2 regions of the Neobacillus sp. SAB-20_R2A genome follow, and region 1 is predicted to be linked to the other one. Evidence: riboswitches for the same ligand, from Rfam matches in the RefSeq annotation. Region 1 holds a riboswitch; the other holds the start of a gene.
What was found. A riboswitch is a leader RNA that binds a small molecule or an ion and turns the genes downstream of it on or off. The one in region 1 is predicted to bind FMN.
Positions count from the first base shown of each region.

Region 2: another riboswitch for FMN. It lies ahead of V5M37_RS20810 (ECF transporter S component); the one in region 1 lies ahead of ribE (riboflavin synthase).

Region 1 is NZ_CP145895.1:2,362,558-2,365,977, forward strand. It holds gene V5M37_RS11585 (oxidoreductase) at 1-408, shown strand, start outside; gene V5M37_RS11590 (GyrI-like domain-containing protein) at 601-1,068, shown strand; FMN riboswitch at 1,146-1,293, shown strand; gene ribE (riboflavin synthase) at 1,445-2,104, shown strand; gene V5M37_RS11600 (bifunctional 3,4-dihydroxy-2-butanone-4-phosphate synthase/GTP cyclohydrolase II) at 2,142-3,335, shown strand; gene ribE (6,7-dimethyl-8-ribityllumazine synthase) at 3,354-3,420, shown strand, end outside.
Region 2 is NZ_CP145895.1:4,260,678-4,264,097, forward strand. It holds gene V5M37_RS20800 (helix-turn-helix domain-containing protein) at 1-113, opposite strand, end outside; gene V5M37_RS20805 (ferredoxin) at 361-609, shown strand; gene V5M37_RS20810 (ECF transporter S component) at 718-1,281, opposite strand; FMN riboswitch at 1,449-1,581, opposite strand; gene V5M37_RS20815 (peptidoglycan DD-metalloendopeptidase family protein) at 1,709-2,458, opposite strand; gene V5M37_RS20820 (negative regulator of sigma-X activity) at 2,626-3,420, opposite strand, start outside.

The sequences.
Region 1 (3,420 bases):
GTCGCCTTTCCAGGAATGTCACCATATGTGGCATCAAAGCACGCCCTCGAAGGCTGGAGTGAATGCCTCCGCCTGGAAATGAAGCCATTTGGCGTGGATATAGTACTTGTAGAGCCTGGATCGTACAGGACCAGTATTTGGTCTTCAGGAAAACAAATTACCCGCTCCCAACCCAACTCACCGTACTACCGATTAATGGAAGGCATGGAAAATTACATTCTAACCGGAGAAGAAAAGTTTGGCGACCCACGGGAGGTAGCCCAAAAAATCGCAGTAATAGCCAAAATGCAAAAACCAGCATTACGTTTTCCTATTGGTAAGGGTGTACAAATGGCCATCCTCATTAAAAATCTGATCCCCTGGAGCCGATGGGAGAGGATTCTATTAAACAAACTACCTAAGAGATAAAATTCAAGAAGTTCTTGTGGAATATTTTTGAAATTAATTCCAACATTTAGAAACAAAGTGCAGCCACCATTTTGGCTGCATTTTTGGTTTTTTTAAAATAATAAATTTTTGAAAAAGTCGAATTTTTTTGGCAGGAATTTAAGGATATTGTGAGAATATTAGAAATAAGATAGAAAAAAAGGGGGTTTTAACATGGATATCCAAGTAGTAGAAAAAAATGAATTGAGAGTAGTTGGAATTTCATGGAATGGAAGTTATACTGAAACTAACAAGATACCCAAGTTGTTTACAAAATTTGAACAACGACTAGAGGAAATTTCCTTTAAGACAGAGGAACCGGTTCTTATTGCCCCGTTTCATAGCCGGGAGACGGAGTTTACTTATTACGTCACTGCACCTGTTGAAAAAATTACAGAAATCCCGGAAGGAATGGTTGGCTTTACGATTCCAAGTAAAAATTATGTGGTGACAACCCATAAAGGAAAACCTGAAGAGGTAGAAAATACATATAACCTTTTGTTTACGTGGATGAAAGAATATGGCTATGAGCAAGACCATCAAGCATTAAGTTTAGAGATTTATAAGGAAGAGCACAAAGGGCAAAATGCCAGCGGTGATCTTCATTTTGAAATTTATTTGCCAGTTATGGTGTATAAATAAAGTTTATTTTTTCATTTATCAGTTCGGTTTCCTTTACAGATGCACTTCTGTATAATAATATTAAAATAATTTAACAGTAATTCCTTCGGGGCAAGGTGAAAATCCTTACCGGCGGTGATGAAGCGCATGCTTCTTAGTCCGTGACCCGGTTAACAATTTTGTTAAACGGTGGATCTGGTGAAATTCCGGAGCCGACAGTTAAAGTCTGGATGGGAGAAGGGAAATAGCAGGATTAAAATTGGCGAAATTTAGCCTTTTTTAAGCCTTAATTTTCTATTGTCTTTAAACAGGCCCTGAAGGTTTTTTACCTCAGGGTCTTTTTGCTTTTTAGAAGAATCTTTAATCCCTGGAAACCCTAATGAAGGGAGAAAGAAGGATGTTTACCGGAATTATTGAAGAGATTGGTACTATTTCGGCTATACAGCGGACTGGTAATTCATTTGTGATGACGATTGAAGCGAAAAAAATTCTCGCCGATGTTCATCTTGGTGACAGTATTGCTGTCAATGGGGTTTGCTTAACTGTTACCTCCTTTACGGGAACCCGCTTTACGGTCGACGTCATGCCGGAAACGGTTAAAGCCTCTAGTTTAAATTCGTTAAAGCGCGGCTCAAAAGTAAATCTTGAGAGAGCAATGGCGGCCGGTGGAAGGTTTGGCGGTCATATTGTTTCGGGGCATATCGATGGCACCGGGGTTATTAAAAGTAAAAATGCGCTTGAAAATGCTGTCTATTATGAAATTGAGACCGAGCCGGAAATATTGAAATACATCATTTATAAAGGCTCCATAACAGTGGATGGGACAAGCTTAACGGTATTTGGAGTAACCGAAAACTCGTTTACCTTATCGTTAATTCCCCATACGATGTCGGAAACTGTGGTCGGTAACAAAGGACCGGGTGAGATTGTAAATTTGGAATGCGATATGATTGGCAAGTATGTCGCTCATTTTATGAATAATTTTTCAAACAATCAGAAGCCTAAAGGCCAATCAGGTATTACGGCCCAATTTTTAGAAGCGAATGGATTTTTATAAAATTGCATGAAAAAACTGAACAAAGGAGTGATACGGTATGTTTGACAGGATTGAAGAAGCAATCGAAGAATTGAAACAAGGGAAGGTAATCATTGTTTGCGACGATGAGGACAGGGAAAATGAAGGAGATTTCATAGCGCTTGCCGAAAAAACAACTCCTGAGGTTATCAATTTGATGGTAACGCATGGGAGAGGCCTTGTCTGTGTTCCGATTGAGGAAGAATTAGCAAAAAAACTGGATTTAATGCCGATGGTAGCGAACAATACCGACCCGCATGGGACTGCTTTTACAGTCAGCATTGATCATAAAAATTCTACAACAGGTATTTCGGCCTTTGAACGGTCTGCGACAATCATGAATTTGATTGATCCTCAGTCAAAAGCTGCCGATTTTAAACGTCCTGGCCATGTTTTTCCGCTTATCGCTAAAAAAGGCGGCGTCCTTAGAAGAACAGGTCACACAGAAGCAGCAGTAGATCTTGCAAACCTATCTGGAGCCAAACCTGCTGGCGTCATTTGTGAAATCATGAATGAAGACGGGACGATGGCCCGGGTGCCGCAGCTAAGAAAAATCGCCGATAAGCTGGGCCTGAAAATGATTACGATCAAAGATCTGATTGAATACCGAAATCAAAAGGATAAATTGGTGAAGCGGGAAGTGGAAATCAAGTTACCGACTGAATATGGCGATTTTAAAGCAATCGGGTATTCAAATATGGTAGACGACAAAGAGCATGTTGCTCTCATTAAAGGTGAAATTGACCCGGAGAAGCCAATTCTGGTCAGGGTTCATTCGGAGTGCTTAACGGGTGATGTTTTTGGGTCTTACCGCTGTGACTGTGGTCCGCAGCTCCACGCCGCCCTAATGCAGATTGAACAAGCAGGCAATGGTGTGCTGTTGTATATGCGCCAGGAAGGCAGAGGCATTGGCCTCCTTAACAAAATGAAGGCCTATCAGCTTCAGGAACAAGGCTATGATACGGTAGAGGCAAATGAAAAACTCGGATTTAAGCCTGATTTAAGGGATTATGGAATTGGTGCACAAATTTTAAGAGATCTTGGCATCAGAAAAATGATGTTATTAACGAATAATCCGCGTAAAATTAAGGGCCTAAAGGGCTACGACCTGGAAGTCGTCGAGCGGGTACCGCTGCAAATGGAAATGAGACCAGAAAATGAAAGCTATTTAAAAACCAAACATGATAAATTAGGCCATCTGCTTCATTATTAAAAATACGGAGGAATAGAAATGGGACATATTTTTGAAGGAAATTTAGTTGGTACAGGACTGAAAGTCGGAATCGTAGTAGGACGTT
Region 2 (3,420 bases), 1.9 Mb from region 1:
TGAATGGTTTGCGACGATTTCTTTCCTTTTAAAATGTGGTAAACAGAATAAATAGTTCTTTCGTTATTAATTTTTTTCAAACAATAAAGAATAACTGATTCTACCCATTCCATTTTAGACTCACCACTTATCCTGATTCGACAAAAACAGTTAAATTTTATTATATTTTAACATGAAACAGGTATTGTGTTGTCCAAAAATGTGGAAGTTTAAGAAATAATGGGACTAAAGGTACCAAAATCAAATTTCTATTGAAAAGTTATTCATACAGCTTTACAATAGATATGTGAATTGTATTTTCCATCACAAATGGAAAATAAGTAAGCATATTACTTGTTATTTTACTGGGAGGTTTTTTTCATGGCAAAGTATACAATTGTTGACAAGGAAACTTGCATCGCGTGTGGCGCATGCGGCGCTGCTGCACCAGATATCTATGATTACGATGATGAAGGTATCGCATTCGTAACACTTGACGATAACGAAGGTATCGTTGAAATTCCAGATGTTTTAATCGATGACATGATGGACGCTTTCGAAGGCTGCCCAACTGATTCTATTAAAGTTGCTGATGAGCCATTCGACGGTAACCCAACTAAATTTGAATAATCTTTGACTGAAGATATTCTTAAGCTGCTACCCCCCGCCTAATATAAGCCGGGGGGTTATTTTTTTCGATAAAAAACAGAGGCCCAAGTTTTGCGGCCTCTGTTCGTTTTAAGCATTTTTTACTGAAAATTTATTTAGCCATGCTTGCATCCGAATAAATAGAAGCATGAAAATGATCGACATCATTACGCCCTTTAAGATATTAAAAGGCAAAATGGCAGGTACGACGAGGTTCCGCATATCCGGGAAACCCATTAAGGCCGTATAGGCAGGTAAAACAATAAAGTAGTTGGCAATGCTCATCACTACAGCCATGATTATAGTTCCAGCTACTAAGGCAAGTGTCATTCCCTTTTTTGATTTCAATTTATTATACACATAGCAAGTCGGCAGAATAAACACAATCCCTGCTGCGAAATTGGCAAGGTGGCCAATAGGAATGCCTGTCGGGCTCCCTGTTGCAAAATAATTTAACATATTCTTAAACAATTCTACTAAAATTCCTGCCACTGGTCCGAAAATTAGCGCAGCAATCAAAGCAGGAATATCACTAAAGTCCACAAACAAAAAATTAGGGAACATTGGCAGCGGAAAGTTTAAAAACATTAATAAATATGCGATGCTGCTCAGCATCCCGATTGAAACCATAGCTTTTACCTTTGTGTTCTTCATTTTCTTCATCTTCCTCTCTCCTTTTTGATCCATCACGTTAGGAAGAGAGATTCAGCTTTTATAGGTACGCAAAATAAAACTCCCTCAAGATTGAAGCTTGAGGGAGTAATTTTAGGTACGCTTAATAAACATTCGATCCAAGAAAAATTTTCGAATGCTTGCAGAACCTCCATCTTCTCCCATCCAGACTATACTGTCGGCTTTGGAATCACACCAAATCCTGCCCAATTAGGCTCGCGGGCTGAAGAGTTATACTCTAATACCGCCGATCGGGAATTTCACCCTGCCCCGAAGATAGATCGTTATAAAATTATAAGTTTATTATACTGAAAATCAGTCACTTTGTTAAGTTAAAGTTGTTTCCGTTTTTTAAATATTTAGATAAAAAACACCCGCAGCAATAGGCTGCGGGTTAAAAAGTTTTAATTTACTTGACGATTAAGACTTGATTAGGCTTGATTATATCCGTGTTTAGGTTGTTGATTTCCTTTAATCTTGCCACTGTCACATTAAACTTTTGGGCAATGGAGGACAAGTTGTCACCATTTATTACAATATATTGGTTTACAAGCGGCTGCCCGCTGGGTTCAGGAATATTTTGCGGACGGCTGCTTACCTCCAAAACATCCTTGCCACTGGCTGCAATTCCGCCCTGAACCGCTTCACCAACATCGGCATCTCCCAAAAGGAGTTCCGGATTAATGGCAAACTTTTTGTCATATCTCCATTCTAATTGGTGTGATTCAAAATGAAGATGGGTGCCGGTAGCCTGACCGGTCCTTCCCATAGTTCCGATGGCCTCCCCTCGCTTAACCATTTGACCTGGCACAACGGCCCGTTTGCTTAAGTGGGCATAAACCGTAACGAAATTGCTTGGGTGCTTGATAAATACAACCTGACCATATGTATTGGAATAATAAGACTTGATCACAGCCCCATCTTCAACTGTCAAGACCGGGGTGCCATATTTTCCGGCGATATCGATTCCTTTATGCTTACCCTGTCTTGTCCCATATGTATCAGAAATAACACCATCCGCCGGCCAAATCCATCTCTCCTTCTCCGTTTTCGCCTCAGGCAATCCTGCAGCTTCCGAGTGTCTCCCTCCGAGAAACAACAAACCTACACAAATCGCCATGATAATGGCAATAAAAAACCTCTTTATATAGTCACGCATTTCACTATTAATCCTCCTTACATCTTGTCCATACCTCACCATATGTTCTTATACTCGAGTTTAGAACATATGGTGAGGCATGGGACGGCCTGACCATATTTGTTATAATTTGGAGTCAATTGCTATTTTATGCATAAAAAAATCAACCGTTTTGGTTGATTTTTTTATCATTTCTCGATTGTCCGAAGATTTGGGGCCGCTGGCACCTTGATTTCTTTTGTTAAATCAAACGGGCCAATATTTGCTGCGGGAGGATTGCTCACAACCACTTTTTCAAATCCGAATTCTTTTGCCGTTAAAAGGATGGCCTCCATCGACCAGACTGCCAACCGTTCATCTTCTAAACTGGCATCTTTCGCAAAAGTGATGGTTAACGTGTTATCATTTGCTGTTACATCCTGAATTGCCAAATTTGGCAACAAAGATCTTTGTAATTGATATTCCTCTACCACTGACTTCATCGCATCAATTGCAGCCTTAATATCCTTATATGATTCAGGTGTTGGCACCAAGAACGGAACATCACTGCCATTAGGATAGTAAAAGAGGTAGGCATGTTTTTTCACATCAGTGATGGTCAATTTTTCTAAAAAGTCATTGCTTAGTTCGATTCCAGGTTCGCCGTTTGTGGTGAACTTAATCGTTTTGACGCTGCTATTGGAAGAAATATCATTTTTTAACGCACCGAGAAAGATTTGTTCCGTTGCACTGCCTTGGCGGTATGGATGGTCTGAAGGTACATCGACAATAACAGTTTCATTAGCATTATCATAATGCAATGTTGCCTTGAGCGGATAAAATTCACTTAGGCCCCATTCCGATTCATTTAGGTTTGCCATATGTTCATTATATAGGGTAAGCCAGTCTTTTCCTTCAGTATTTTTGACTATAGTTGATACTGGTACTAGATTTAGCGCCTGATTATCAGGGATCCAATAGGTCAACACGACGCCGTCTTTAAT